DNA from 3 places in the Streptomyces sp. NPDC030296 genome. Region 3 is predicted to be linked to each of the others. Evidence: predicted binding sites of a transcription regulator. Region 3 holds the regulator's gene; each other region holds the start of a gene.

Region 1 (10,332 bases), on a different contig from region 3:
CAGCAATCCGGTTCCGACGGTGACGCTGGGCTGAGCGGTGACGCTGGGCTGAGCGGTGACGCGAGGGTCGGTTCGAAAAGTATGAGAATTTCCGAAGGAACGGCCGCAGGAGTGCGCGCTCGTAATAATTCGGACGTACGTTCTTGTGTGTGAAGGGTGAAGAAGACGAGGAGTACGAGGGCGCGGGCAGACGGCCGCGTTGGCTGAAGATCGCCGGGGGCGCGCTCGCCGGCGTCCTCGTACTCGGCGCCTGCGGGGCGGGCTGGACGTTCTGGCGGCTCAACCACAACATCAGAAGCGTCGACATCAACACCGCGCTCGGCGACGACCGCCCCCCGAAGTCCCCGCCGACCGCGACCCCTTCGGCGTCCACCGCCGCCCAACCGCTGCCCAGCGGCGCCCTGAACATCCTGGTCCTCGGCTCCGACTCCCGCAGCGGCAAGGAGAACGCCGAGCTGGGCGGGGGCGGCGAGACCTCCGGCGCCCGCTCCGACACGGCGATGGTCGTCCACATCGACGAGGGCCGCACCGCGGCGACGGTCGTCAGCATCCCCCGCGACACCCTGGTCACCCGCCCGTCCTGCCCGCGGGAGTCGGGCGGTTCGACGGCGGTCGCGTACAACGCGATGTTCAACAGCGCCTACGCGGTGGGTGGCCCCGTCTGCGCCGTGAAGACCGTCGAGTCCCTGACGAACGTCCGCATGGACCACTACATCGAGATCGACTTCGCGGGCTTCGCCGAACTGGTCGACGCGCTCGGCGGCGTCACCGTCACCACGGACGAGGACATCGACGACGAGGACAGCCACCTGAAACTGGCGGCGGGCACCCATCACCTCGACGGAGAGCAGGCACTCGCCCTCGCCCGCACCCGGCACGGCATCGGCGACGGCAGCGACCTCGGCCGCATCGGGCTCCAGCAGAAGCTCGTGAAGGCCCTGCTCGACCAGATCGCCGCCACCAGCCTCCTGACCGACCCCGCCGAGCTGTACCGGGCCGCCGACGCGGTCACCCGCAGCCTCACCACCGACACCGGCCTCGACTCCCTCAACGATCTGGTGCGACTGGGCCAGAGCCTGAAGGGACTGTCGTCCGACGCGACGAGGACGGTGATGATGCCGGTCGTCCCCGCCCCCTACGACCCCAACCGTGTCGTGGCGGACGAGCCGGAGGCGAAGGAACTGTGGAAGTCACTGAGGTGATGTCACGGAGGTGACGTGACCGACGCGGAAGACCCGTCGAAAGAATTCTTCGAAGAAGTCCGGCTCGCGTGTCGATCCGGTGTCTGCTCGTTCGACGCAAGGGGTGAGAGGCGGGGAGAGACCCCGCCGCCCCTACCGAAGGAGCCACCATGCCGCGCTACCTGTCGATGGTCCGGATCGACGAGTCCACCGCCCCCGCCGAGGGCCCGAGCCCCGAGCTGATGCAGCGGATGGGCGACCTGCTGGAGGAGATCACCAAGGCCGGCGTCATGCTCGACACCGCCGGACTGCTGCCGAGCGCCCAGGGCAAGCGGGTCCACTGGGCGGGCGGCGAGCTGTCCGTCACCGACGGGCCGTTCACCGAGACCAAGGAGGTCGTCGGCGGCTACGCCCTCATGCAGTGCAAGGACATGGACGAGGCCGTCGAGTGGACCACGCGGTTCCTCAAGGTGCACGAGGAGCACTGGACGGTGACCTGCGAGGTCCGGGAGATCGCGGAGGGCTGAGGGGTCCATTCACCATGCCCGTCCGGGGCGGACGCTCATAGTGAAAGGACCCCTGAACCCGCTTGGCCGGGGCGCACCGTGGGTGTCTGATGGTGGGTTGTGACAGCACAGCCCACCACCGACGCCGACCGTGCGGGGCGTGCCCCGGCGGACCCCCGGAAGGCCATCGAGACCGTCTTCCGCATCGAGGCGCCCCGCGTCATCGCCGGGGTCGCCCGGATCGTGCGGGACGTCGGGATCGCGGAGGAACTGGCCCAGGACGCGCTGGTCGCCGCGCTGGAGCAGTGGCCGCGCGACGGTGTCCCCGACAACCCGGGCGCCTGGCTCATGACCACCGCCAAGCACCGGGCGATCGACCTGGTGCGCCGCCGGGAACGCTACGCGCGCAAGCTGGCGGAGGTCGGCCGGGACCTGGAGGCGGCGAACCCGGCGGGTCAGTACCTGGACACGCCGTCCGACCCCGACGGCATCGACGACGACCTCCTGCGCCTCGTCTTCACGGCCTGCCACCCCGTGCTCTCCGCCGAGGCCCGCATCGCCCTCACCCTCCGCCTCCTCGGCGGCCTCACCACCACGGAGATCGCGCGCGCCTTCCTCTCCCCGGAGGCCACCGTCGCCCAGCGCATCGTCCGCGCCAAACGGACCCTCGCGAAGAAAGGCGTCCCCTTCGAGGTGCCCTACGGCCTCGACCGGGAGGCCCGCCTCGCCTCCGTCCTGGAGGTCATCTACCTCATCTTCAACGAGGGGTACGCCGCCACCGCCGGCGACGACCTCTTGCGGCCCGCGCTGTGCGAGGACGCGCTGCGGCTCGCCCGCGTCCTCGCGGAGCTGATGCCCAAGGAACCCGAGGTGCACGGGCTGGTGGCGCTGCTCGAACTCCAGGAGTCACGGGCCGCCGCCCGCACGGGCCCGACCGGTGAGCCGGTGCTCCTCAAGGACCAGGACCGCCGCCGCTGGAACCGCCTGCTCATCGCCCGCGGCTTCACCGCGCTGGGCCGGGCCACCGCCGCGGCCCACGGCGGCCCGGGCCCGTACGCGCTCCAGGCCGCGATCGCCGCGTGCCACGCCCAGGCGTACACCTACGAGGAGACCGACTGGCCGCGCATCGCGACGCTCTACGCCCTCCTGGCCACCCGTTCGCCGTCCCCGGTCGTCGAGCTGAACCGCGCGGTCGCCGTCTCGATGGCCGAGGGCCCGGCCGCCGCCCTGGAGATCGTCGACCGCCTGGCCTCCGAACCGGCCCTGAGCGACTACCACCTGCTGCCGAGCGTACGAGGCGACCTCCTCACCCGCCTGGCCCGCCCGGCGGAGGCCCGCGAGGAGTTCGAACGAGCGGCCACACTGGCCCGCAACGAACGAGAACGCCGACTGCTGTTGGCACGGGCGGAGGAGGCGGGGGAGGCGGGGGAGCGGGCGGAGCCGGGGGTTGGGGAGGGCGGAGAAGGCGAGTGAGGGCGAAGGAGGCGTGAAGGGCGGAGAAGTCGGGTGAGGCGAAGGAGGCCGGAGAGCCGTCCTTGACGCGGCCCGGTGCGTGGGCCCTGGGCCGGGTCGGGCCCCGGCAGGCCCCGTCGGCCTCTCGCAAACCGTTCGGCCTCTCGCCAACCGTTCGGCCCCTCGCAGGCCGGTCGGCCTCCGCAGGCCGGATCGGCCCCCGCGGAGGGCTCGGCGCGGGTGCCTGCTCCGGTCGGCCGCCCCTGCGGGCGGTGCGGCGCAGAGGGTCGGGCGCGGTCCTGCGGCCGCGTGGGCGTCGGCGCGACTCGGTCGGCTCAGGCCGGATGGCCGAGCAGCATCGTCGGCGCGCCTGCCACCCGCGTCAGGAAGACCGTCGTCGAGGCGGTGCCGTGCGGCTTCGGCAGGGCCTTGCGGCGCAGTTCCTCCGGCTCGACGGCCGACCCGCGCTTCTTCACCGTCAGGATGCCGATCCCGCGTTCCCGCAGCAGCGCCTTGAGCTTCTTCACGTTGAAAGGCAGCACGTCGGTGATCTCGTACGCGGTCGCGTACGGCGTGACGTGGTGCTCGTCGGCGGTGATGTACGCGATCGTCGGGTCGATCAGCCCGCCCTCCAGATCCTCGGCGACCTCGGCGACCAGATGGGCGCGGATGACGGCGCCGTCCGGCTCGTACAGGTACCGCCCGACGGGCCGGACCGCCGGGTCGGGCAGCATCGTGTCGGGGGCGGCGTAAATCCCGGCCTCCGAGGGGAGCAGCACCGCCCGCCGCGCCCCCGGCGTCCCGCTCGCGCGGAACCACAGCACGGCCTCCTTCACGTCCCCGCCGTCCGAGATCCACTCGGCCTCGGCCTCGGGCGGAATCGCCTCGTGCGGGATGCCCGGTGCGATCTTGAGCGCGCCGAGCGGCGCCTTCAGCGCGGCCGACACGGCCCACGACAGGGGCGGTGAGTAGGCCTCCGGGTCGAAGATCCGGCCGCGCTTGGAGGAACGCCGGGCCGGGTCGACGAACACGGCGTCGTACCCGGTCGTGTCCACCTCCGTCACATCCGCCTCGCGGACCTCGATCAGATCGGCGAGCCCGAGCGCGTCCGCGTTGGCACGGGCCGCCGCCGCGGTCAGCGGGTCGCGGTCGACGGCCAGGACGCGGATACCGGCCCGCGCGAACGCGATCGCGTCCCCGCCGATCCCGCAGCAGAGGTCCGCGACCGACCGCACGCCGAGCGCCCGGAAGCACTCCGCCCGGTACGTCGCCACGCTCGTCCGCGTCGACTGCTCGACCCCGTTCGGCGTGAAGAACATCCGTGCCGCGTCCTCGGCCCCGAACTTCGCCACGGCCCGCTGCCGGAGCCTCGCCTGGGCGATGGCCGCCGAGACCAGTTCCGCCGGGTGCGTGCGTCGCAGACGCGTCGCCACGGCCAGCTCCCGCGCCGGTTCCACACCGCGCACCTCGTCGAGGAGGGCACGGCCCTCGGGGGTCAGCAGGGGCGCGAGGAGGGAGTCGGGGGAGAGGTCGTTCACCGGGCCATTGTGGGCCACCCGGTGGACGGCGCGCCGGTGGTGGCGGTGTCGGGCCGGGGCGCCGGGCGTGCCCTGCGAGGATGCGGCGCCATGCGACTCGTGCGACAACATGATGAAACGAGGGTGAAGCGGACGAGTCATCGGAGGCCGGCCGGCGGCCTCCGGGGCGCATGCGCCATGCCTGTGCTGACGCTCGCCGTGGTGATCGTGGCGATGGTGGTGTCCGGGTGCGCCGGGGGCGACGCCGAGGGTGCCGGGGGCGGCACCGCGGGGGACGGCACCTCCGCGACGAGATCCATGGAGAAAGGGCGGCAGACGACGGCCCCGGCCCACGGCCGCGCGGCCCCGGCGCCCGGTCATGACCCATCCGATCACCACACCGACCCGCCTCGGCGTCACGCCAACCAGCCCGGGCACCGCGCTGATCCGCCCCGGCGTCGCACCGATCCGCCCCGGCGTCACACCAACCCGCCCCACGCCCCTGCCCGTCCGCCCGCATACCGTCGCTGGGGGCTCGCCGGGCCGCTCGTCCCGGCTCCCCAGAAGCCCGACCGGCCGTCCGTGGCCGGGGCCGTGCGCCCCGGTCTGGCCCCTGTCGTCGAGCGCGTCGCGACGCGCGACAACGTCGTGTTCCTGACGTTCGACGACGGTGCGGAGAAGGACCCGGGATTCGTGCGGATGGTGCGGGAGTTGCGGCTGCCGGTCAGCATGTTCCTCACGGACAGCGTCGTCGGGCCGGGCTACGGCCGGCTCGCCCGGCTCCGCGAGGTCGGCGCCACCGTGCAGAACCACACCCTCGACCACATCGCCCTGCGCGGCCTGCCGTACGCCGGGCAGCGGGCCGAGATCTGCGGCCAGCAGGACAAGCTGAAGCAGCGCTTCGGTGTCCGCCCCACCCTGTTCCGCCCGCCGTACGGGGTCTACGACACCACCACGCTCCGCGCCGCCGCCGACTGCGGCATCGCCGCCGTCGTCCTGTGGCGCGCGTCCATGAGCGCCGACGGCTTCCGTCCCACCGCCACCGGCGCCGCGACCGCCGCCGGCGACCGGCTCCGGCCCGGCGACATCGTCCACGTCCACGTCCATGTCCAGGGCCGGGGTCCGGGTCGGCTGGACGGCGCCACGCTCACCCGGGTGACGACCGGTCTCCTGCGCCGCATCCAGGAACAGGGCCTGACGGTGGGTCGTCTGGAGGATTACCTCTGAGGGCCACCTCCGCGGGGCGGAACCTCGCGGCAACCCGGGGTCCCGCACCACGCCACGCGGCCGCAATTAGCAGTCCGCTTGACCGAGTGCTAACCACGGTCATAGTCTCAGGTCTGGCACTCCCCCCTGGAGAGTGCCAACTACGCGACGGGCAGGTCCGGCACCCGCGACGACGGATCCACCTGGTCGCCACCTCAGACAGTTAACCCCGTGAGATCTCCGAAGGGGGAGGTCGGATCGTGACGACCACCAGCTCCAAGGTTGCCATCAAGCCGCTCGAGGACCGCATCGTGGTCCAGCCGCTCGACGCCGAGCAGACCACCGCCTCTGGCCTGGTCATCCCGGACACCGCCAAGGAGAAGCCCCAGGAGGGCGTCGTCCTGGCCGTCGGTCCGGGCCGCTTCGAGAACGGCGAGCGTCTGCCGCTCGACGTCCAGACCGGCGACATCGTGCTGTACAGCAAGTACGGCGGCACCGAGGTGAAGTACAACGGCGAGGAGTACCTCGTCCTGTCGGCTCGCGACGTCCTCGCGATCATCGACAAGTAGTTCACCTCTCGCGAGGCAGCCCGCCGCCCAGCGCGGCGCGTCACTTCGCGAAACACATTGCTTTGAGCTGCGCCCCTGGCCCCCGCGACCACTAAAAGCCGGGCGCCCGGGGCGCAGCCTGCATTCACCCGAGATTTCCGAGAGGGCTCCCGCTGCCATGGCGAAGATCCTGAAGTTCGACGAGGACGCCCGTCGCGCCCTCGAGCGCGGCGTCAACAAGCTTGCCGACACGGTGAAGGTGACGATCGGCCCCAAGGGCCGCAACGTCGTCATCGACAAGAAGTTCGGCGCCCCCACCATCACCAACGACGGTGTGACCATCGCCCGCGAGGTCGAGATCGAGGACCCGTACGAGAACCTCGGCGCGCAGCTGGTGAAGGAGGTGGCGACCAAGACCAACGACATCGCTGGTGACGGCACCACCACCGCCACCGTGCTCGCCCAGGCGCTGGTGCGCGAGGGCCTGAAGAACGTCGCCGCGGGCGCCTCCCCGGCCGCCCTGAAGAAGGGCATCGACGCCGCCGTCGCCGCGGTCTCCGAGGACCTGCTCGCCTCGGCCCGCCCGATCGACGAGAAGTCCGACATCGCCGCCGTCGCCGCGCTGTCGGCCCAGGACCAGCAGGTCGGCGAGCTCATCGCCGAGGCGATGGACAAGGTCGGCAAGGACGGTGTCATCACCGTCGAGGAGTCCAACACCTTCGGTCTGGAGCTGGACTTCACCGAGGGCATGGCCTTCGACAAGGGCTACCTGTCGCCGTACTTCGTCACGGACCAGGAGCGCATGGAGGCCGTCCTCGACGAGCCCTACATCCTCATCCACCAGGGCAAGATCGGCGCCATCGCCGACCTGCTGCCCCTGCTGGAGAAGATCATCCAGGCCAACGCCTCGAAGCCGCTGCTGATCATCGCCGAGGACGTCGAGGGCGAAGCCCTCTCCACCCTCGTGGTCAACAAGATCCGCGGCACGTTCAACGCTGTCGCCGTCAAGGCCCCCGGCTTCGGCGACCGCCGCAAGGCGATGCTGCAGGACATGGCCGTCCTCACCGGCGCCACCGTCATCTCCGAGGAGGTCGGCCTCAAGCTCGACCAGGTCGGCCTCGACGTGCTCGGCACCGCCCGCCGCGTCACCGTCACCAAGGACGACACCACGATCGTCGACGGCGCCGGCAACTCCGAGGACGTCCAGGGCCGCGTCGCCCAGATCAAGTCCGAGATCGAGAACACCGACTCCGACTGGGACCGCGAGAAGCTCCAGGAGCGCCTCGCGAAGCTGGCCGGCGGCGTGTGCGTGATCAAGGTCGGCGCCGCCACCGAGGTGGAGCTGAAGGAGAAGAAGCACCGTCTGGAGGACGCCATCTCCGCGACCCGCGCCGCGGTCGAGGAGGGCATCGTCTCCGGTGGTGGCTCCGCGCTCGTCCACGCCGTGAAGGTCCTCGAGGGCAACCTCGGCAAGGACGGCGACGAGGCCACCGGTGTCTCCGTCGTCCGCAAGGCCGCCGTCGAGCCGCTGCGCTGGATCGCCGAGAACGCCGGCCTGGAGGGCTACGTCATCGTCTCCAAGGTCGCCGAGCTGGAGAAGGGCAGCGGTTACAACGCCGCCACCGGCGAGTACGGCGACCTGGTCAAGGCCGGCGTCATCGACCCGGTCAAGGTCACCCGCTCCGCCCTGGAGAACGCCGCCTCCATCGCCTCCCTCCTCCTCACGACCGAGACCCTGGTCGTCGAGAAGAAGGAAGAGGAGCCGGCCGAGGCGGGCCACGGCCACGGTCACGGCCACGCCCACTGAGGCAACGCCGCCCTCCGAGGCGACGCCGGCCCACTGAGGCCGGACACCGCCCTCCGAGGCGGACCCCTGCGAGAAGCCCCTGTTCCGCCCGCCGGAACGGGGGCTTCTCCCGTGCACGGTGCACACACGTCCTACCGGCGGTCTCCCCAGGCGCTCCCGGCCGCCGCCCTGCCCAGCGCTCGCCTACCGCTCGCTCAGCGCTCCACCCCTTCCAGGGCCCCCAACTGCGCCATCAGCGCGAGCCGGTCGTACTGCCACCACCCCTCGGCGAGCTTCCCGTCCGCCGAGCAGCGATGGATGGTCGTCCCGGTCATGGAGACCTTCCTCCCGGTGGGCGCGATACCGAGGAACTCGCCCTTGTGCGTGGCGTTCCACGTCCACCGCGTGCACACCCGGTCACCCTGCGCCAGCTGGTCCTCGATGGTGAACGAGAAGTCGAAACCCGCCCGCCACATCGCGAACTCACGCCGGGCCGCGTCCATGCCGATCACGTCCTGCGGGTTGGCCGGGTCGTGGTCGTGATAGTCCTCCACCAGCAGATCGTTCATCGGGGGCAGCTCCCCCCGCGTGCCCAGCGTCTCGAAGAACCTCCGCGCGGTGTCCGCGTTCAGCTGCTCGTCCCGCACCACGTCCAGATCCGTGAAGGTCGGCATCTCGTCGCAGAGCGCCACCATCTCGTTGAAGATCCGGTCCGTCTCCGGCAGCTGGGAGTTCCGCATGGCCTCCTCGTACGACGGGAACTCCACGATCTCGACGAAGTGCCCCTCGTCGGACCTGTCCTTCCCGATCATGTTGTGTGTCGCCGTCCGCTTTCCCTTGGTCTGCTCGATCCACCTGTCCATCAGCCGGTCCATCTCGTCGAACCGGCTCGTCCTACAGTCGATGAGCTGTACAAACGTCACAAGACCACCTCCGGCCCCCCTGGGTCCGGTCGGACAGCTCCATTCTCACCCCGCGCCGCCTCCCGCTCACCCGCTGCGCGACGAGGGTGCCTCGGCCAGCCCGGCTACTGGGGGCCGTACTTCCGCCCCGTCTTCGAGCTGACCCCGCCCAGCAGCCCCCGCGGCATCACCTTCACCACACCCATCAGGGCCTTGTAGCGCGGGTCGGGGATCGAGACCGTCCTGCCGCGGGACAGGTCGGCCAGGGCCGCCGTGACCAGCTTGTCCGCGTCGAGCCACATCCAGCCCGGGATGTTGTCCGTGCCCATGCCCGCCCGCTCGTGGAACTCCGTGCGGACGAAGCCCGGGCACAGCGCCATCAGACGGACACCGCTGCCGGCCAGGTCCCGCGCCGCGCCCTGGGTGAACTGCACCACCCACGCCTTGGACGCGCCGTACGTCCCCCGCGGCACGAACGCCGCCACCGACGCCACGTTCACGACACCGCCCCGGCCGCGCTCCCGCATGGCCTCGGTCGCCGCGGAGGTCAGCCGGAGCACCGCCTCGCAGTGCACCTTGAGCATCTTCAGCTCGTCGGCCATCGAGACGTCGAGATAGCGGCCCTTGTTGCCGAAACCCGCGTTGTTGACCAGCAGGTCGACCGGGTTCTTGCGGTCGGACAGCCGCTTCGCCGCCGCCTCGATGCCGTCGTCCGTCGCCAGATCCGCCGTCAGGACCTCCGCCTCGATGCCATGCCGGTCGTGCAACTCCGTGGCCTGCTCCCGCAGCCGCTTCGTGTCACGCGCCACCAGCACCAGGTTGTGCCCGTCCGCCGCCAGCCGCCGCGCGAAGGCTGCGCCGATGCCCGCGGTCGATCCCGTAATCAGAGCCGTTGTCATGGCGCAAGGGTAGTGACCCGGACTGCGCTGATCCGCTTGCCCACGGCGGCGGACCCGGCCCGGTCGTCCCCGCCCCTGGACGTGCCGCGCGTGTGCCGGGTGCGGCGCGGCAGCCCCAGGCCGGTGTCTTCACGGCGTCCTTGAACTCGGTGGTGCCGGCCCGCATGCGCCGATCGAGGACGCGGGTGCCGTGCTTGTCGACGGACGACTTCGCGAGCGGCGGTATCGCCAGCTTCTCGTCGAAGGCGCCCCGGCCGGTCGTGCTGACGTCGGCGCCCGTCCACAGCCATGTGAACAGGTCGCCGATCGTCAGCCCCACGCCAGTGACGACCGAG
Region 2 (10,332 bases), on a different contig from region 3:
CCCCGAGGAAGCCGTCGCCCCACCGGGCGACGCGTTCGAGCGCGGCGGGGGCGAAGCCGCCGAAGAGGACCTCGGGGCCGCCGGGAGTGGCGGGCAGGGGCCCGACCGCGCCGACGCCCTCGGCGTACGGTCGGCCGGCCCACGCCCACCTCAACTGCTCCATCTGCTCGTCGAGTCGGCGTCCGCGCCGCCGGATGTCGATGCCCGCGACCCGGCAGTCGTCCTCGCGTCCGCCGATCCCGATGCCGAGCGTGAAGCGCCCGCCGGACATCCGGTCGAGCGTGGCCGTCTGCTTGGCGAGGATCGCGGTGTTGTAGTGCGGGGCGAGGAGCACCTCGGTCTGGACGCGGATGCGGCGCGTCGCCCCGGCGAGGGCGGCCAGGGCGACCAGCGGGTCGGGGTTGTCGTAGACGAGGCGGTCGAGGATTCCGAGCGTCGAGAAGGGCGAGTCGTCGGCGAGCCGGGCCCAGGTCAGCAGACCGGCGGGGTCGTCGACGGGCAGGCCGAGCCCGACGGGCACGGACGCGGACTCGGACGCAGGCGCGGACACGGGTACGGAAACGGGGCTCATGGCAGAGCACTCCTGAACGGTAGAAGGGCAGGGCAAAGTCACTGCCGCCCCTCCATGGCCCGCGCCGTCTCGCGCGGTTGCTCCCGTTCTGCGGCGTACTTCTGGGGAGCGTGTTCGTCAGAGTGCGCCCACCGTACGCGGGAGCCGCCCCACCCGGCGAGCGAATTGACCGCCCGCCGAGCCGCCCCGAGGCTCAAGCCCCGAGCTCCGAGCCTTCTTTTCAGCGAATGGGAGGTGGGCCCCAACCCACCCTCCCACCCGGCATGTTGACGTCCCGCGATCGAGTTGCCACGCACGGTGATCGTGCTGATAGCGTGCGCGCAGACGAAACAGCCCCCGTCAGGTGCTACCAACACCTGCGGGGGCTTGACCTACAAGATCGAAGAGGAAGTTCGATCCCATGGCTGAGGCCAAGCTTAGTAGCGCTCCCCTGCCCGCGCACGCGTCCCCGCTCGGGCCGCCCCACCCCATGGCCAATCCGGGCTACGGCAAGCGCGCCGTCCCCGGCCAACACCCCCGCTCCGCGCACGACTTCACGCACCTCCCGCCCCGCGAAGCCGCGATCGCCGCGTACATCGACCGGCTCCCCGACGGCGCCGACATCTCCGTGAAGACGCTGGCCAAGACGCTCCCGTACGGCCAGTGCGCGCTGCGTACGGCCCTCAACAGGCTTCAAGAGGCTGGTCACTTGCGCCGGGGGCGCGAACATCTGACCGACGAGTCGGGCAGTACCCGCTGGATCACCCGATCGTGGTTCTCCCGAACCGCGCGGGACGACGGCTGGTGGGCGAGCTTCACGCGGGGCGGCGTACCGGAGGCGCAGCCGGAGGACCCCGAGCGTGGCCGCCCGACCCGGTCCCGGGCCCACATCCTGCTCGCGGCCCTCGGCCGTACGACCCCGTCCCTGTCCCTCTCCCAGGCGGACTGCGCGGCGCTGGCCCCGCTCCTCCTCCCTTGGTTCGAGCGCGGCGCCACCGACGAGATGATCCGCCAGGCGCTCACCACAGGCCTCCCCACCCCGGTCCACAGCCCGGCGGCCCTCCTCCGCACCCGCCTCACCAGCAAGCTCCCACCGGAACCGGAGCCGGAGCAGGAACGGGAGCCGAAGCCCGTACGACCACCGCTCCGCATGCTGGAGTGCGCCAGCTGCCGCACCCCGGGCCGCCCCGAGGCCCTGCCGGGCGGCACCTGCGGCGCCTGCCGGGGCGAACGCGCCCCCACGCGCCACAAGGCGCCCCTCTCATCTGCCTCGGTCCACGCACGCGCGGCGGAGATCCGTGCGGCGATGTCCCTGAAGCCACGAGAGAGGACACCCGTATGACCGCTCCTACGGTCCGCCGCCACCATGCCGGGGCACGATGGAGGGGAGGAGGCGACGCCATGACCCCCAGCACCGCCGAACACCCGCAGATGCCCATCGAGGACTTCGAGGAACTCGCCGACGCGGCTCCGCAGCATGTGCGGCTCGAGTTCGTCAACGGACGCGTCCGTACCAGGGAGCCACTCAGCGTCGAGGACTTCGAGGAGCTGGAGCGGCGGGCACCGGAGACCGTTCGGCTTGAGTACATCAACGGAAAACTAGAGGTCAAGGCAGTGCCGGACGGCAAACACCGCTCGATCTACCTGTGGCTGATGCGCCAATTCCTCGCCCATCGCCCTGACCTCGACCTCGCACCCGAGTCCGGCGTCAAGGCCGAGGCGTACCGCAAGGGACGAGCCCGCACTGACGCTGTGCTCGTGCCGGTCGACCACCTCGTCGGACATGGCGAGTGGTCCGACACCGGCGGCATTCTGATGGCCCTGGAGATCACTTCCCGCGACCACGACACCAACAAGCGGGACCGCGTCGAGAAGCCCGTCGGCTACGCGGAGGCCGGGATTCCCGTATACCTCCTCATCGACCGCGACGACAACACCCTCAAGGTCTTCAGCGAGCCTGAGAACGGCCGCTACCAGCGGACCGCCTCCCACCCTTGGGGGGCCACCGTAGAGCTGCCCGCGCCCGTCTCCGTCACCCTCAAGACCGAGAAGCTCAAGGACTACGCCTGACCCGGGCAGCCTCCGGCCTGGCCTACTTGAACGGCACGTTCACGCAGGCCAGCCGGGCACCCGCCGTCCCCGCGTGCCCCGCATGCGTGGACGTGCTCTTCTCGTGCACGACCACCGAACGCGCCCCGCCCGCCCGGAACCGCCAGTCCACCGTGGCGATCGCACGCGCCGAGCCGTTCTTGTTCGTGTTCACGTCCAGCCACACCTCGTTGTCGGGGTTGGCGAACTTCGGGTCGACGGACGGCTGCACCGGGTCGGCCTGATCCTGGTAGTGCGGCCCGGCGTCGGCGGGCAGCTTGCCGCACGGCTTGGTGTGGACGTGGGCGCCGTACGCGCGGTTCGCGACCAGGTCCCTCAGCCGCAGTTCGATGCGCGTACCGCCGTCGCGCCGCAGTTCCTCCTTGACCTGGACGCGGGCGCCGAGCGGCGCGAGCTCGGTGTCGTAGGTGACCGCCGGTGCCACGTCCGCGGTGGCCGCCGGAGCGAGGGCCGACTTCACGACGACCTTGACCACGGGCTGCTTCTTCGAGGTCTCGGCGGTGGTCTCGCTGGCGTTCGCGCCGGCCGCGATGCCGAGGCCGCCGGCGACCGCGCCGACGGCGGCGACGGCCGCGATGAGCCGCTTGCGCTTCAGGGTGAGCTTGTGTCGTGCCATGAGCTTGTCCAGTCCCGTTCGTGGGGGGGGAAGGGGAGCGGTCGCGCAAGAAAGTAGGCACCTCAACTGCCGCTCATCGGCTGGCAGTTGAGATGCCTTGCGACGCCGCACCCATGACACTACAGCGGCACATTCGGCGGAATTGGATCACTACCGCCGGGTACTGGGGAGACTTGGCGAAAAGTCCCGGCCCAGTGGCATGCTCAGCTCAGCGACGCCATGGAAGCGGGCTCGAACGCCTTCAGCTCGTCGAAGCGGCCGCCCAGCACCTTCGCCGCCCACTCCGGGTCCTGGAGCAGCGCACGGCCCACGGCGACGAGGTCGAACTGCTCCTCCTCCAGACCGTCGAGCAGGTCCTCGATGTTGCGGACCTCGGAGCTCTCGCCCTGGTAGGCCGTCGTGACATCGCCGTGGAGGCCGACGGAGCCGACGGTGATGACGGGCTTGCCGGTGAGCTGCCTGGTCCAGGCGGCGAGGTTGAGGTCGGAGCCCTCGAACTCGGGCTGCCAGTAGCGGCGGGTGGAGGCGTGGAAAGCGTCGACGCCGGCTGCCGCGAGCGGGGTCAGCAGCGCCTCCAGCTCCTCGGGGCTGTCGACGAGCCGCGCGTCGTAGGCGCCGAGCTTCCACTGCGAGAACCGGAAGATGACCGGGAACGTCGGCGAGACCGCCGCGCGCACGGCGGCCACGACCTCCGCCGCGAACTTCGTACGGGCGACGATGTCACCGCCGTAGGCGTCGGTGCGTCGGTTGGTGCGCTCCCACAGGAACTGGTCGATCAGATAGCCGTGGGCGCCGTGGAGTTCGACGCCGTCCATGCCGATGCGCTCGGCGTCGGCGGCGGCCTTGGCGAACGCCGCCACGACCTCGTCGATGTCGGTCTGCGTCATGGCTCGCCCGCCCTCGGCGACACTGCCGTCACCACGCAACCCGGACGGACCGAGCACCGGCGCCTCGGGGAACGGGGGCTTCCCCTGCTCCCGGACGGTCCCGATGTGCCAGAGCTGCGGCACGATCGTCCCGCCCCCGGCATGCACCGCCTCGATGACCTTCGCCCACCCCGCGAGCTGCTCCTCCCCGTGGAACCGGGGCACCCCGTCACTCTCCCCCGCCGACTCGTGCCCCACATACGTTCCCTCGGTCACGATCAGGCCCACGCCCGCGGCCGCCCGCCTCCCGTAGTACGAGGCCACATCCGGCCCCGGCACCCCGTTCGGTGAGAAGTTCCTGGTCATCGGAGCCATGACGATCCGGTTCGGCACGGTCAGCCCATTGATGACGGCGGGCCGGGAGAGAACGTCGGCGGCACGGGAGGTGGACGCGGTGGTCACGTGGGGACTCCTCGGAGAGGTCGGGCGCTATATGCATGTGCATGAATCGCTGTACTCGTCAACCTCCCCGCCAGCCACGGCATTCCACCGAGGACCGGCGGCTTGTGTGACCCCGGACACGCCCGAGGGCGGCACCCCCTGTCGGAACAGGGAGTGCCGCCCTCGGTACTGACGGACCGGGTCCGAACCTTCTCGCTACGAGGAGGCTCAGAAGTCCATGTCACCGCCCGGCATGCCGCCACCGGCGGGCGCGGCGGCCTTCTCCGGCTTGTCGGCGATGACGGCCTCGGTGGTGAGGAACAGCGCGGCGATGGACGCGGCGTTCTGCAGGGCGGAACGCGTCACCTTCGCCGGGTCGATGATGCCGGAGGCGATCATGTCGACGTACTCACCGGTCGCGGCGTTCAGGCCGTGGCCGACCTGGAGGTTGCGGACCTTCTCCACGACGACGCCACCCTCGAGGCCGCCGTTGACGGCGATCTGCTTGAGCGGGGCCTCCAGGGCGAGCTTCACGGCGTTGGCGCCGGTCGCCTCGTCACCCTCCAGCTCCAGCTTCTCGAAGACCTGGGAGGCCTGGAGCAGGGCCACGCCACCACCGGCGACGATGCCCTCCTCGACGGCCGCCTTCGCGTTGCGGACGGCGTCCTCGATGCGGTGCTTGCGCTCCTTGAGCTCGACCTCGGTCGCGGCACCGGCCTTGATGACGGCCACGCCGCCCGCGAGCTTCGCCAGGCGCTCCTGGAGCTTCTCGCGGTCGTAGTCGGAGTCGCTGTTCTCGATCTCGGCGCGGATCTGGTTCACGCGGCCGGCGACCTGGTCGGCGGAGCCGGCACCGTCGACGATCGTGGTCTCGTCCTTGGTGATGACGACCTTGCGGGCGCGGCCCAGGAGGTCCAGGGTCGCGTTCTCCAGCTTGAGGCCGACCTCCTCGGAGATGACCTCGCCGCCCGTGAGGATGGCGATGTCGCCGAGCATGGCCTTGCGGCGGTCACCGAAGCCCGGGGCCTTGACCGCGACGGACTTGAAGGTGCCGCGGATCTTGTTGACGACCAGGGTCGACAGGGCCTCGCCCTCGACGTCCTCGGCGATGATCAGCAGCGGCTTGCCCGACTGCATGACCTTCTCCAGGAGCGGGAGCAGGTCCTTGACGTTGGAGACCTTGGAGTTGGCGATGAGGATGTAGGGGTCCTCGAGCACCGCCTCCATGCGCTCCATGTCGGTGGCGAAGTACGCCGAGATGTAGCCCTTGTCGAAGCGCATACCCTCGGTGAGCTCGAGCTCCAGACCGAAGGTCTGCGACTCCTCGACGGTGATGACGCCTTCCTTGCCGACCTTGTCCATGGCCTCGGCGATCAGCTCGCCGATCTGGGTGTCGGCGGCGGAGATGGAGGCCGTGGAGGCGATCTGCTCCTTGGTCTCGACCTCCTTGGCCTGGTCGAGCAGCGCACCGGAGACGGCCTCGACGGCCTTCTCGATACCGCGCTTCAGGGCCATCGGGTTGGCACCGGCGGCGACGTTGCGCAGGCCCTCGCGTACGAGCGCCTGGGCGAGGACGGTCGCGGTGGTCGTACCGTCACCGGCGACGTCGTCCGTCTTCTTGGCGACTTCCTTGACCAGCTCGGCGCCGATCTTCTCGTACGGGTCCTCGAGCTCGATCTCCTTGGCGATGGACACACCATCGTTGGTGATCGTGGGGGCGCCCCACTTCTTCTCGAGGACGACGTTGCGACCCTTGGGGCCGAGCGTCACCTTGACGGCGTCCGCGAGCTGGTTCATGCCGCGCTCGAGGCCGCGCCGCGCCTCCTCGTCGAACGCGATGATCTTGGCCATGTGAAGTGGTCCCTCCAGGACTGGGGGTGATTCCTTCGGACCGCGCCCGCGCCCGCGACGGACGGCTCGCCTGCCTCGTGGTTCCTTGCCCCATCTGGCCTGCGGGCCTCACCGACCCGGTCCTTCGTTGTCACTCTCACCTTCAGAGTGCTAACGCCAATGATTAGCACTCGGCATGGTCGAGTGCAAGCGCCTCCGGATGATCCGCAGGTGAACGCACCCCTACGCGCCCGGTCGGCGCCCCTCCCGAACGGACGATCAGGCGGCGGCGGACCGGACACGCGGCCCCGGACACGCGGCCCGGACACGCGGAAGGGCCCGCACCCCGAGTACGGGGCGCGGACCCTCCGAGAAGAACGAAGAACGTCGCTGCTAACCGGCGCGTTGCTTCAGCCTGCGAGACGGACCATGTCCGCCTGCGGACCCTTCTGACCCTGCGAGATCTCGAACTCGACCCGCTGGCCCTCTTCCAGGGTGCGGTAACCGTCCATCTGGATCGCGCTGTAGTGGACGAATACATCCGCACCACCGTCGACCGCGATGAAGCCGTACCCCTTCTCCGCGTTGAACCACTTGACGGTGCCCTGAGCCATGCCTAACTCCCCTATTACTGGCCCTTGCACAGATCCGCACTTCGCGGACCCGGGTCAGACCTCACCCCCCAACGGTTGGGGGTGTGCGCCGGAACGCGTCGACCGCGGCTGAATGTATCTGCCCAACTGCCGTCTGCAACAGGGCAATCGGACGAGAAAATCTGGACAGGCCCGGTCGGGAATGTACGAACAATTCCCCCGAATTCAGGGCAAGTCGGGCCCCATAAAAGGCGCGAAACACACAAATGCCCTACAGACTTTGGCTACTTCATATAGGGCGTGCGGCGCGATTGGATATGCGCCCGGCATGAAATCACAACGACAAGCGGGCCGGGTTCCCCAACTGTACCGTGCTCAACCATAGAGAATTGCCCCCTCCGCTTCTCTCACGGAGGGGGCAATTCGATGAACAATCCGTAATCAATGTTACCGACGGTTACTACCGCCGGGTACAGAACGGTGATCAGCCACCGGCGACGGCCGGGATGATCGACACGCCCGCACCGTCCGGCGTGGCCGTCTCCAGACCCTGCTCGAACCGCACGTCGTCGTCGTTCACGTACACGTTCACGAAGCGTCGCAGCTTCCCCTGGTCGTCGAGGACGCGCGCGGCGATCCCGGTGTGGTTCTTCTCCAGGTCCGCGATGACCTCGGCGAGGGTGGCGCCTTCGGCCTGGACCTCGGCCTGACCGCCGGTGTAGGTGCGAAGGATGGTGGGGATGCGAACGCTGACGCTCATGACTGGTGACCTCCGGGTGTGTGCGGCAGAGCTGGGGGCGCGGGGCTGGGTGGTTACGCGAGCCCGGCGTCGCGGAACGAGTCGAGGTTGGGACGGATGGTCGCGGTGAGCCCCGTTCCGGCGACCGCGTCCAGCGTCTTGAGACCGTCACCGGTGTTCAGCACGACGGTCGTCAGCGCCGGGTCCAGCAGCCCGTTCTCGATCAGCTTCTTCGTGACGCCGACGGTCACGCCACCCGCGGTCTCCGCGAAGATCCCCTCGGTCCGGGCGAGCACCTTGATCGCGTCGACGATCTGCTCGTCGGTCACGTCCTCCACGGCCCCGCCGGTCCGCCGGGCGATGTCGAGGACGTACGGCCCGTCCGCCGGGTTGCCGATGGCCAGCGACTTGGCGATCGTGTCGGGCTTCTGCGGCCGGACGACGTCGTGGCCCGCCTTGTACGCGACGGACACCGGCGAGCAGCCCTCGGCCTGCGCGCCGAAGATCTTGTACGGCTTGTCCTCGACGAGCCCGAGCTTGATCAGCTCCTGGAGCCCCTTGTCGATCTTCGTGAGCTGCGAGCCGGAGGCGATCGGCACGACCAGCTGGTCCGGCAGCTTCCAGCCGAGCTGCTCGCAGATCTCGTACGCGAGGGTCTTGGAGCCCTCGGCGTAGTACGGCCGCAGGTTGACGTTCACGAAGCCCCAGCCCTCGCCGGCCGGGTCGCCGATCAGCTCGGAGCAGAAGCGGTTCACGTCGTCGTAGTTGCCCTCGATGCCGACCAGCTCACCCCCGTAGACGGCGGCCATGACGACCTTGCCCTGCTCCAGGTCGTGCGGGATGAACACACAGGAGCGGAAGCCGGCGCGGGCGGCGGCGGCGCCGACGGCGCCGGCGAGGTTGCCGGTGGAGGAGCAGGACAGGGTGGTGAAGCCGAAGGCGCGCGCGGCCTCCAGGGCCTGGGCGACGACGCGGTCCTTGAAGGAGTGCGTCGGGTTGCCGGAGTCGTCCTTGATGTAGAGGCCGCCGGTGACACCCAGCTCACGGGCGAGGTTGTCGGCCTTGACGAGGTGGGTCCAGCCGGGGTTCAGGTTCGGCTTGGTCGCCACGTCGGCGGGGACGGGCAGCAGGGGCGCGTACCGCCAGATGTTCGCGGGGCCGGCCTCGATCCGCTTGCGCAGCTCCTCCGTGTCGTAGGCGGAGTAGTCGTACGCGATCTCCAGCGGGCCGAAACACTCCTCGCAGGCGAAGACCGGCCCGAGGGGGACGCGGTGACCGCACTCGCGACAGCTCAGGGCGGCGGCGGGGCCGAGGTCGACGCTCTTCGCGGCACCGTCGGTGGTCGTGGATTCGGTGGCAACAGTCTGCGCAGCCATGTGAGGCGAGGCCCTTTCTCCTCATCTTCCTCACGACGCATCTCGTCGTGAGACGGATTTGGCACCTTCCCTAGCCGGACCTCGCCACGGCGACGTGACAAGACAGCTGGAGGGTTGCCGGGGCTTCATCGGGCCGTATCCCTCTGCCCCTCTGGATGAGCGGTATTTGGTTGTATACGCACACGAGCACCGACATGCGATGGTCATCAGCGTTGTTCAAGACTGTAACCGAAGGCCAGGACAGTTGAGAGAGCCGTCCGAACCGCGAGATGAACGCAGAGGAGCCGCGCACTGTGCTGAAGGAAGTCGAGCGCTGGCTGAGCACCCGCTCCTGGTCCGTGACCGATCGCCCGCTCCACAGGATCCTTGCCGCCAAACGGGCCTCGGGGCAGACCGTCAGTGTCGTCCTGCCCGCGCTGAACGAGGAGGAGACGGTAGGCGACATCGTCACCGTCATCCGCCATGACCTCATGCACCAGGTCCCGCTCGTCGACGAGGTCGTCGTCGTCGACTCCGGGTCGACCGACCGCACCTCCGAGGTGGCGGCGGCGGCCGGGGCGCGGGTCGTCCACCGCGACGACATCCTGCCGCGCCTGCCCGCCGTGCCCGGCAAGGGCGAGGTCCTGTGGCGGTCGCTGCTGGTCACGACCGGCGACATCGTCTGCTTCATAGACGCGGACCTCAAGGAGTTCTCGTCCGACTTCGTCACCGGGATCGTCGGCCCGCTGCTCACCGACCCCGGCGTCGACCTGGTCAAGGCGATGTACGACCGCCCGCTCGGCGCGGCCGCCGGCCAGGGCGGCCGGGTGACCGAACTCATGGCCCGCCCCCTGCTCAACATGCACTGGCCCCAGCTGGCGGGCTTCGTCCAGCCGCTGGGCGGCGAGTACGCGGCCCGCCGCTCCCTACTGGAGCGGCTCCCGTTCCCCGTCGGCTACGGCATCGAACTGGGCATGCTCGTCGACGCGCTCCACCTCGTCGGCCTCGACGCGCTGGCCCAGGTCGACGTGGGCGTCCGCAAACACCGTCACCAGGACGGGCAGGCCCTGGGCCGCATGTCCGCGGCGATCTACCGCACGGCCCAGCTCCGTCTGGCCCGCGGCCACCTGATCCGTCCCGTCCTGACCCAGTTCGAACGCGGCTCGGAGGGTTTCGAGCCGCGGACGTACTCGGTGGACCTGGAGGAACGACCGCCGATGGCGGAGATCGCGG
Region 3 (10,332 bases):
CGCGTCCAGCACCCGCGTGGCGTTCGCCGCGGGGGCGACCAGCGCGTCGAGCGTCTGGTTCACATCGTCGACGCGGGTCGCCCAGGCACCCTGGCCGGGGCTGGCCGAGAGCCGCTCGTCCAGTCGGCCGTGCCGCACCAACTCCCGCTTGACGCGCTGTACTTCCCCGCCGAAGTGCGTGCTCCGGTCGATGATCTGGTTGAAGAGGGCGCACAACTCGGCGACCGGAGCGGGACCCGTCTCCGGAGCCTTGATGAAGGTGCCGTCGCGCGCCGCCGTCATGGCCGCGGTGAGCGCACGGAGGTCGGACGCCCGGATCAGTCCGTCCGTTCCGCTGTCTTTCTGACCGTCTTCGAGCGCTCGCGTAGCACTGTTCTCACTCATGGTTGCCCACTTCGGTAACTCGGCGCTTATGAGCGTGGCCAGTCTGTCACTCTGTCCGTGCCGCCTGAGGCCTATTCGTCCGAACTTCTCAGGGAGCCGCTCAGTGGGGGCCATTCCGACGCAACGGGAGACCGTGCCGCGTTCTCCTGATGCGCCCGCGCATCCGGAGGACGCGAGCGCCCCCGAGGGCCACGCCGGCGGGGCCTACGTCGGCTCCGTACGCGCCGGAGCCGACCGGCGCGCGGTGGCGCGGCTGTCGCTGCCGGGAGGGCCGCTCGCGCCCGGAGCCGCCCGGCGCTTCGTCGGCAGCGCGCTCCAGGAGTGGGCGGATGTCGAACTTCCGGGCGTGGACACGTTCAGTGGCCGGCTTGTCGAGGACGTGCTCGTCGTGGTCAGCGAACTGGTCACCAACGCGGTCGTCCACGCCGGTACCGACGTCGAACTGCTGTGCCGCTACGACCGCGACGACCGCACCGCCACCGGCTGGCTCGTCGTCGAGGTCTCCGACCACCATCCCTCCCGTGCGGTACGCGACGAGGGCGCCGCACGCCCGTACCTCGTCGAACGTCCTTACGGTGCCGCCGAGTACGGCCGCGGCCTGCGCCTCGTCGCGGCGCTCTCCGAGGCGTGGGGCATCACGTATCGGACCGGCACGAAGACGGTCTGGGCCCGGCTGCCGGTGGACGGGGCGCTGACCGTGGACGGCGAACTGCCGGTGCGCGGAGGGCAACTGACGGTGGACGGGGAGTTGGGGGTGGGGGCGTACGTCGGGCCCGAGGGCGGGGGCGCGGCGGCGTACGCCGGGGTCGAGGGGCGGGAGGATGCGGGCGTCGGGGTGTACGCCGGGGCTGGGGGCGGTGATGCGCGGGCGTACGCCGGTGGGGCTGGGGCTGGGGCTGGGGCTGGGCTCGGGGTCGAGCGCGGGCGTGGGGGTGAGGGGGCGGGTGAAGGCCTTGACCCGGTCGGGCCTGGTGGTCCGGAGGGCTTGGTGGACGCCGTCGGTTCGCTTGACGCTGCGCCGGTCGCGCCGGTCGCGCCGGTCGCGCCGGTCGGCTCGGTCGGCTCGGTCGGTTCTGTTGGCGTGGCCGGTGCGGGCGGTCCGGTCAACCCCGTGAACGTAGTCCACTCCCTGAGCCCGGTCGGCTCCGACGGCTTCCATGACCCCGATGACTCCACCGGGCTTCCCGGCCCCGTCGACCGGGGGCCGGCCGACCTCGTCGCGCCGGTTCCGCGGCGTGGGGTGGAGGGGGACCGGGAGTGGCTGAACCGGGGCGCCCTCTCGTTCCTCGCCGAGGCGTCCGATCTGCTCGCCGGGCAGCTCGACGAGGACCTGGTCGCCGCACTCGCCGGACAGCTCCTGGTGCCCCGCCTCGCCGACTGGTGCGCGGTGTGGCTGGAGGACGAGACCCTCGGCTGGCGCGGCTCCGACGGCTCGCTCGGCCCCGCGCCCCGGCTCGCCCGGGTCTGGCACGGCAGCGAGAACCGCATCGAGGACCTTCGCAGGGCCCTGGAGAAGCACCCGCCCAGGCTCCCCGAGTCGGTGCGGTCGCGTGCGGTGCCGGTGCCGTGGCCCCGGATGGGCGACACGGAGGTCGTGGCGGACTCGGGTGCGGCGGCAGGTTCGGCCACCTCGGCGGCTTCGGCAACCCCGGCGTCTCCGGCCGCCGAGGCGGGAGCGGTGGCTGCGGCGGCTGCGACGGGTGCGCCGGGAAGTGCAGCCACTGCGCGAAGCTCGGGCGCGCCCGAAAGCGCGGCCGCCGCCGAGCCGGCTCCCGCGTCGCGGCGGGCAGGCGGGCCGGGGTCGTCGTCCGGAGGCCGGGGTGAGGGGGGACCCGGAGGCGGCGTCGAGGGCGGGGCGGCGCTCGCGTACCGGCTGATCGCCGGTGGGCGACCGCTCGGGACGCTCGTGATCGGCCGCGCCGGGCTGCTCCGCTTCCCGGACGAGCTGACCGGGCTCGTCGAGGACCTCAGCCGCCGGATCGCGCTGGCGATCGGGGCGGCCCGACAGTACGCCCGCCAGGCCACCATCAGCCGTGTCCTGCAGCGCGGGCTGCTCCCGGGCGCGGTCGCCGAGATCCCCGGCGTCACCAGCGCCCTCGTGTACGAGCCGCGCGACAAGGGCGGGCCCAGCGGCGACTTCTACGACCTGTTCCCGGCGGGCCAGGGGCGCTGGTGCTTCGCACTCGGCGACGTCCAGGGCAAGGGCCCGGAGGCCGCCGTCGTCATCGGCCTCGCCCGCCCCTGGCTCCGGCTGCTCGCCCGCGAGGGCTACGGCGTCGCCGACGTGCTCGACCGCCTCAACCAACTCCTCCTCGACGACGCGACCGAGACGGCCGACGCCGCCGCGCGGGCCCTGGTCACGGCGGGCGCTCCCGGCCTCGTCGACCCCGAGGCCTCCCAGACCCGCTTCCTCTCCCTCCTCTACGGCGAACTCGTCCCCTTCGACGGCGGGGTCCGCTGCACCCTCGCCTCCGCCGGGCATCCGCTGCCGCTGCTCCTCGGGCCCGGCGGCGACGTACGGACCGTGGCCGAGCCGCAGACCCTGCTCGGGGTGATCGAGGACGCGGAGTACGTCTCCGAGACGTTCGAGCTGCGCCCCGGCGACACGCTGCTCAGCGTGACCGACGGGGTGACCGAGCGGCGCAGCGGTCCCGTCATGTTCGACGACGGCGACGGCCTCGCGAGCGCGCTGGCCGGCTGCGCCGGGCTCAACGCCCAGCTGATCGCCGAGCGCATCCGTCGACTCGTGCACGAGTTCGGCCAGGGCGCCCCGGAGGACGACCTGGCGCTGCTGGTGCTTCAGGCGGAGTAGACGTCGCGCCGGTGCTGGACAATGGAACGCATGCCTTCCGCACTTCCCGACGGTGAGCCCGTTCCCGACGACGGGGCGCTGCCCGCGCACGCCCTGGCCGGGGCGGCCGAGCGGCCCCTCGGGTTCTATCTGCACGTCCCGTACTGCGCGACCCGCTGCGGGTACTGCGACTTCAACACCTACACCGCGACCGAGCTGCGCGGCACCGGCGGTGTGCTCGCGTCCCGCGACAACTACGCGGACACCGTCGCCGACGAGATCCGCCTCGCCCGCAAGGTCCTCGGCGACGACCCGCGGCCCGTCCGCACGGTCTTCGTGGGCGGCGGCACCCCCACGCTGCTGGCCGCCGACGATCTCGTACGGATGCTCGGGGCGATCCGGGACGAGTTCGGGCTCGCGGACGACGCCGAGGTGACGACGGAGGCGAACCCGGAGTCCGTGGACCCCGCGTACCTGGCGACCCTGCGGGCCGGTGGCTTCAACCGGGTCTCGTTCGGTATGCAGAGCGCGCGGCAGCACGTGCTGAAGATCCTCGACCGGACGCACACGCCGGGGCGCCCCGAGGCGTGTGTCGCGGAGGCGCGCGCGGCCGGGTTCGAGCACGTCAACCTCGACCTGATCTACGGCACGCCCGGCGAGTCCGACGACGACTGGCGGGCCTCCCTGGACGCGGCGCTCGGCGCCGGGCCGGACCACGTGTCCGCGTACGCGCTGATCGTCGAGGAGGGCACCCAGCTCGCGCGGCGGATCCGGCGGGGCGAGGTGCCGATGACGGACGACGACGTGCACGCCGACCGCTATCTGATCGCCGAGGAGATGCTCTCGGCCGCCGGCTTCGACTGGTACGAGGTCTCCAACTGGGCGACCTCCGACGCCGGCCGGTGTCTGCACAACGAGCTGTACTGGCGCGGCGCGGACTGGTGGGGCGCGGGCCCCGGCGCGCACAGTCATGTCGGCGGCGTGCGCTGGTGGAACGTCAAGCACCCCGGCGCGTACGCGGGCGCGCTGGCGGCGGGGAGGTCGCCGGGAGCGGGCCGGGAGCTGCTGTCGGACGAGGACCGCCGGGTGGAGCGGATCCTGCTGGAGCTGAGGCTGCGGGAGGGCGTGCCGCTGGACCTGTTGCGGGAGGCCGGGCGCGCGGCCGCGCACCGGGCGCTCACGGACGGGCTGCTGGCGAAGGAGCCGTACGACGAGGGGCACGCGGTACTGACCCTCCGGGGCCGCCTCCTCGCCGACGCGGTCGTCCGAGACCTCGTGGACTGACCGACCACCTGCCGCCGACCGACCCCGAGCGGGCCGCCCCGGCCACCCTACGCGTCTGCCGGGTGACTGTGATCTTGCGGCCGCGGGTCGGTTTGTGGCCGCTCGCGCAGTTCACCGCGCTCCTTTACGGCATGGGGGGCGCCGGGCGTGCTCCAGGGCGCGTGCCGCGCTGCGGGCCCTCGCCGGCCGACCGGCTGGCCGTCGCCGATCGGGCCGCCCTCGTCGGCCGCCCTCCGTCGGCCTCCGAGACCTCGTGAGGCGACCGGCTTATCCGTCGCCGGCCGTGACGAAGTCGATCAGTTCTTCCACTCTGCCCAGCAGTGCCGGCTCCAGGTCCTTGTAGGACCGGACGCTCCCCAGGATCCGCTGCCACGCCGCACCGGTGTTTTCCGGCCATCCCAGTGCCCGGCACACCCCGGTCTTCCAGTCCTGGCCGCGCGGCACCCTCGGCCACGCCGCGATGCCCAGGGACGACGGCTTCACCGCCTCCCAGATGTCGATGTACGGGTGGCCCACGACGAGCGCGTGTTCGCCCGTCACGGACGCGGCGATGCGGGACTCCTTGCTGCCGGGGACCAGGTGGTCGACCAGGACGCCCAGTCGCGCGTCGGGGCCCGGGGCGAAGTCCTCGACGATCGCCGGGAGGTCGTCGACGCCCTCCAGGTACTCCACCACCACCCCCTCGATCCGCAGGTCGTCGCCCCACACCTTCTCGACCAGCTCGGCGTCGTGGCGGCCCTCCACGTAGATGCGGCCGGCGCGGGCCACCCGGGCGCGGGCGCCGGGGACGGCGACCGAGCCGGACGCCGTGCGGGTCGGCCGAGGCGGGGCGGCGGACGAGGGGCGCACCAGCGTCACCACCCGCCCCTCCAGCAGGAACCCCCGCGGCTCAAGCGGGAACACCCGGTGCTTGCCGAAGCGGTCCTCCAGGGTGACCGTGCCCGCCTCGCAGCGGATCACCGCACCGCAGAAACCGGTGTCGGCCTCCTCGACCACCAGGCCCGGATCGGCCGGGACCTCGGGAACCGGCTTGGGCTTCTTCCACGGCGGGGTCAGATCCGGAGAGTACTGGCGCATTCGGATGACGATAGGAGAACCCGCGCCCGGAGTCGCCCCCGCTCAGCCCGACACGCCGAAGCGGCGTGCGAGCGCCTCGCGCTGGGCGCGGACGAACGCCGCGTCGACCACCGCCCCGTGCCCCGGCACGTACAGCGCGTCCTCGCCGCCGAGTTCCAGGAGCCGGTCCAGGGCGGCCGGCCAGTGGGAGGGCACGGCGTCCGGGCCGGCCTGGGGTTCGCCGGATTCCTCCACCAGGTCCCCGCAGAAGACGATCTCGGGGGCGGCGGACGAGCCGGGCACAAGGACCACCAGATCGTGCGGTGTGTGACCGGGGCCCACGTTCGCCAGCAGCACCTGGAGGCCGCCGCCCAGATCCAGGGTCCACTCGCCGGAGACCTGGTGCCGGGGGCGTACGAGCAGGTCAGCGGCCTCGGCGGCGTCCTCGACGGGGAGGCCGTGGCGTACGGCGTCGGCGCGCAGCGCGTCCCGCTCGGCGGTCAGGACGGCGTCCAGGCCCACGGCGCCGAAGACCTCCACCCCGGCGAAGGCGGACGCCCCGAAGACATGGTCGAAGTGAGAGTGGGTGAGCGCGAGATGTGTCACACGGGAGCCGTCGAGCAGCTCGCGCGCCTGACCCCGCAACCGCGCGCCCTCCCGCAGGCTCGACCCCGCGTCGATCATCAGGGCCGCGCCGTCCCCGGCCACCAGCCCGACCGTGCAGTCCCAGCCCGGCAGGCGGCACCGTCCGACCCGCGGCGCCAGCCCCTCCCACCCGCACTCTTCCCAAGTCACCGTCATGGCCCGACGCTAGCGCCAGCGGACGGGGGAGGGGCCGGTGCGGTGCCCGTGGCGTCCGGGGCTACGGCCACCCGCCGACGCACCCGTGTCCCACATCACCCCCGCCGGGCCGCGACGCCCCGCGCCCCGCCCGTACCCGCCGGTAGGAAGCAGTGCGACATCGTCGGACAGGTCGGTACACGTCGGCACGACATGGCTGGACCGGCCTTGCCGGGGGCGTACCCCACCGCCGTACACTGGGCGGGGAGTGTTGGCACTCGCCCGCGGTGAGTGCCAAGGGGGATATCGCGCGGGAGACGAGCTGGAGGTGTGCGCGGATGCTCAGTGAACGCAGACTCCAGGTGCTGCGCGCCATCGTCCAGGACTATGTGGGCACCGAGGAGCCGGTGGGGTCGAAGGCCCTCACCGAGCGGCACAACCTCGGCGTTTCCCCGGCGACGGTCCGCAACGACATGGCGGCGCTGGAGGACGAGGGCTTCATCGCGCAGCCCCACACCAGCGCGGGCCGTATCCCCACCGACAAGGGGTACCGGCTCTTCGTCGACAAGCTGGCCGGCGTCAAGCCGATGACCGCGCCCGAGCGGCGCGCCATCCAGAACTTCCTGGACGGCGCGGTCGACCTGGACGACGTGGTCGCGCGGACCGTACGGCTCCTCGCCCAGCTGACCAGGCAGGTCGCCGTCGTGCAGTACCCGTCGCTGACCCGCTCGACGGTGCGGCACGTCGAGCTGCTGTCGCTGGCCCCCGCCAGGCTGATGCTCGTGCTGATCACGGACACCGGCCGGGTGGAGCAGCGGATGGTCGACTGCCCGGCACCGTTCGGAGAAACGTCTCTCGCGGATCTGCGCGCCCGGCTGAACAGCCGGGTCGCGGGCCGCCGGTTCACCGATGTGCCCCGGCTGGTCGAGGACCTGCCGGAGGCGTTCGACGTCGAGGACCGGGGTACGGTCTCGACGGTGCTCTCCACGCTGCTGGAGACCCTTGTCGAGGAGAACGAGGAGCGGCTGATGATCGGCGGCACCGCCAATCTGACCCGCTTCGGACATGACTTCCCCCTCACCATCCGGCCCGTCCTCGAGGCCCTCGAGGAACAGGTCGTCCTCCTCAAGTTGCTGGGGGAGGCGGGGGATTCGGGCATGACCGTCCGCATCGGTCACGAGAACGCGTATGAGGGACTCAACTCCACGTCCGTCGTCTCGGTCGGCTACGGTTCGGGCGGCGAGGCAGTCGCCAAACTGGGCGTGGTCGGACCTACGCGCATGGACTATCCGGGAACGATGGGAGCGGTACGAGCGGTGGCACGGTACGTCGGACAGATCCTGGCGGAGTCTTAAGTGGCCACGGACTACTACGCCGTACTCGGCGTGCGCCGCGACGCGTCCCAGGACGAGATCAAGAAGGCGTTCCGCAGGCTCGCTCGCGAGCTGCACCCGGACGTCAACCCCGATCCGAAGACGCAGGAGCGGTTCAAGGAGATCAACGCGGCGTACGAGGTTCTCTCGGACCCGCAGAAGAAGCAGGTCTACGACCTGGGCGGCGACCCGCTGTCCCAGTCGGGCGGCGGAGGCGCGGGCGGCTTCGGCGCCGGTGGCTTCGGGAACTTCTCGGACATCATGGACGCCTTCTTCGGCACGGCGTCCCAGCGCGGGCCCCGCTCGCGCACGCGCCGCGGCCAGGACGCGATGATCCGGCTGGAGGTCGACCTCGACGAGGCCGCCTTCGGCACGACGAAGGACATCCAGGTCGACACGGCCGTGGTGTGCGGCACCTGCAGCGGCGAGGGCGCGGCCCCCGGTACGAGCGCGCAGACCTGTGACATGTGCCGCGGCCGCGGTGAGGTCTCGCAGGTCACGCGGTCCTTCCTGGGCCAGGTCATGACCTCGCGGCCCTGCCCGCAGTGCCAGGGCTTCGGCACGGTCGTCCCGAACCCGTGCCCCGAGTGCGCGGGCGACGGACGCGTGCGGTCGCGGCGGACGCTGACCGTGAAGATCCCGGCCGGCGTCGACAACGGCACGCGCATCCAGCTCGCCGGTGAGGGCGAGGTCGGGCCCGGCGGCGGTCCCGCCGGTGACCTGTACGTCGAGATCCACGAGCTGCCGCACCCGACGTTCCAGCGGCGCGGCGACGACCTCCACTGCACGGTGACGATCCCCATGACGGCGGCGGCGCTCGGCACGAAGGTGCCGCTGGAGACGCTGGACGGTCTGGAGGAGGTCGACATCCGGCCCGGCACCCAGTCCGGCCAGTCGATCCCGCTGCACGGGCGCGGTGTCACGCACCTGCGCGGCGGGGGCCGTGGCGACCTCATCGTCCACGTCGAGGTGCAGACCCCGACCAAGCTCGACCCCGAGCAGGAGCAGCTGCTGAGGCAACTGGCGGCGCTGCGGGGGGAGGAGCGGCCGACGGGGCAGTTCCAGCCGGGGCAGCAGGGGTTGTTCTCACGGCTGAAGGACGCGTTCAACGGTCGCTGACCGTTGGTTGTTCGGCTGCGGGCTCGTCGTGGTTGTTCGCGCAACTCCCCTCGCCCCTGAAAAGCGGCCGGGGCTGCGCCCCGTGCTTTTCATGAAGGGGCGGGCCGCAGGCCCGTTCTCTTCAGGGGCGCGGGGAACTGCGCGACCAGCCCCCACCCACCCGCGGCCGAACCACCCGCGCACCCAATTCGGCGGCGGTTCGGGGACGTGACAACATGCGGCCATGTCCTCCTCCGCACTGACCGATCTCTTTCCCCTCCCGATCGTGCAGGCCCCGATGGCGGGCGGTGTCTCCGTCCCGCCGCTGGCCGCCGCCGTGTCCGAGGCCGGAGGCCTGGGGTTCCTGGCCGCCGGGTACAAGACGGCCGACGGGATGTACCAGGAGATCAACGCGCTCCGGGCGCTCACCTCACGCCCGTTCGGCGTGAACCTGTTCATGCCGCAGCCCGAGTACTCGGAGCCCGCCGCCGTCGAGGTGTACGCGGAACAGCTGGCCGGTGAGGCCTCCTGGTACGGCACGGAACTGGGCGACCCCGACAGCGGGCGGGACGACGGCTACGAGGCCAAGCTCGCCGTCCTCCTCGACAACCCCGTCCCGGTGGTCTCCTTCCACTTCGGCTGCCCGACCCCCGAGGTCGTCGAGTCCCTCGCCCGCAAGGGCACCCTGACCCTCGTCACCGCGACCTCCGCGGAGGAGGCGCAGGCCGTGGAGCGGTCGGGCGCCCACGCGGTGATCGTGCAGGGCGTCGAGGCCGGCGGCCACCAGGGCACCCACCGGGACGACCCCGAGCGGGACTGCGCCGGCATCGGACTGCTCGCCCTCGTCGCCCAGGTCCGGGAGGCCGTGGCCCTGCCGATCGTCGCGGCCGGCGGGATCATGCGCGGCGGCCAGATCGCCGCCCTCCTCACGGCGGGCGCGAGCGCCGCCCAGCTCGGTACGGCGTTCCTCGCCACGCCCGAGTCCGGGGCCGCCGCCGTGCACAAGCGGGCTCTGACCGACCCGCTGTTCGTGCGGACGGAGCTGACCCGCGCCTTCTCCGGACGCCCGGCACGGGGACTGGTCAACCGCTTCATGCGCGAGCACGGGCCCTACGCGCCCGTCGCCTACCCCGAGGTCCACCATCTGACGTCGCCGCTGCGCAAGGCCGCCGCCAAGGCCGGGGACGCGCAGGGCATGGCCCTGTGGGCCGGACAGGGGCACCGGATGGCGCGGGAGCTGCCCGCCGGGGAACTGGTCGCGCTCCTGGCCGCCGAGATCGCCGAGGCGCGGGCCGCGGTCGTCTCCGCCGGGATCGGCACGGCCGGGCCGGGCTCGGTCTCCGCGCCGACCGCCGCGTCGTCCTCGGCGCCCGGTTCCGCTTCCGGTTCCGACGAGGCCGGCTCCGGGGCCGCGGCGGGCGGTGAGGGCCGATGACCGCTCCCGTCTTCGTCGTCGAGTCGCTGGAGCTGCCGCCCCGCAGCGGCGGCGAGTTCGTCCTCGACGGGCCCGAGGGGCGGCACGCCGTCTCCGTGAAGCGGCTGCGGCCCGGCGAGGACGTCGTCCTC

What was found. Region 3 encodes HrcA, which represses chaperone genes, less so after heat shock. Its sites were predicted from a motif close to TTNGCACTCNGNNNNNCNGAGTGCNAA; they were not measured.
Region 1: groES (co-chaperone GroES) is a predicted target of HrcA. The motif match lies at 5,950-5,976, and genes of this name have one in related genera.
Region 2: groL (chaperonin GroEL) is a predicted target of HrcA. The motif match lies at 6,597-6,623, and genes of this name have one in related genera.

What each region holds. Positions count from the first base shown of each region.
Region 1 covers NZ_JBVICQ010000003.1:134,334-144,665, forward strand. The annotation lists gene ACZ4Z3_RS08720 (glycoside hydrolase family 10 protein) at 1-34, shown strand, start outside; gene ACZ4Z3_RS08725 (LCP family protein) at 150-1,202, shown strand; gene ACZ4Z3_RS08730 (YciI family protein) at 1,352-1,708, shown strand; gene ACZ4Z3_RS08735 (RNA polymerase sigma factor) at 1,808-3,160, shown strand; gene ACZ4Z3_RS08740 (class I SAM-dependent methyltransferase) at 3,475-4,677, opposite strand; gene ACZ4Z3_RS08745 (polysaccharide deacetylase family protein) at 4,855-5,883, shown strand; gene groES (co-chaperone GroES) at 6,123-6,431, shown strand; gene groL (chaperonin GroEL) at 6,589-8,217, shown strand; gene ACZ4Z3_RS08760 (ester cyclase) at 8,412-9,119, opposite strand; gene ACZ4Z3_RS08765 (SDR family NAD(P)-dependent oxidoreductase) at 9,224-9,997, opposite strand; gene ACZ4Z3_RS08770 (hypothetical protein) at 9,897-10,332, opposite strand, start outside.
Region 2 covers NZ_JBVICQ010000022.1:53,280-63,611, reverse strand. The annotation lists gene ACZ4Z3_RS38830 (LLM class flavin-dependent oxidoreductase) at 1-520, opposite strand, end outside; gene ACZ4Z3_RS38825 (hypothetical protein) at 1,041-1,892, shown strand; gene ACZ4Z3_RS38820 (Uma2 family endonuclease) at 1,952-2,620, shown strand; gene ACZ4Z3_RS38815 (superoxide dismutase family protein) at 2,643-3,275, opposite strand; gene ACZ4Z3_RS38810 (NADH:flavin oxidoreductase) at 3,479-4,603, opposite strand; gene groL (chaperonin GroEL) at 4,811-6,433, opposite strand; gene ACZ4Z3_RS38800 (cold-shock protein) at 6,823-7,026, opposite strand; gene ACZ4Z3_RS38795 (MoaD/ThiS family protein) at 7,490-7,765, opposite strand; gene thrC (threonine synthase) at 7,819-9,120, opposite strand; SAM riboswitch class I at 9,139-9,282, opposite strand; gene ACZ4Z3_RS38785 (glucosyl-3-phosphoglycerate synthase) at 9,414-10,332, shown strand, end outside.
Region 3 covers NZ_JBVICQ010000001.1:249,279-259,610, reverse strand. The annotation lists partial or broken gene ACZ4Z3_RS01095 (HAMP domain-containing protein) at 1-384, opposite strand, end outside; gene ACZ4Z3_RS01090 (SpoIIE family protein phosphatase) at 488-3,196, shown strand; gene hemW (radical SAM family heme chaperone HemW) at 3,227-4,459, shown strand; gene ACZ4Z3_RS01080 (DUF3097 domain-containing protein) at 4,727-5,536, opposite strand; gene ACZ4Z3_RS01075 (MBL fold metallo-hydrolase) at 5,579-6,316, opposite strand; gene hrcA (heat-inducible transcriptional repressor HrcA) at 6,634-7,650, shown strand; gene dnaJ (molecular chaperone DnaJ) at 7,651-8,787, shown strand; gene ACZ4Z3_RS01060 (nitronate monooxygenase) at 9,011-10,201, shown strand; gene ACZ4Z3_RS01055 (16S rRNA (uracil(1498)-N(3))-methyltransferase) at 10,198-10,332, shown strand, end outside.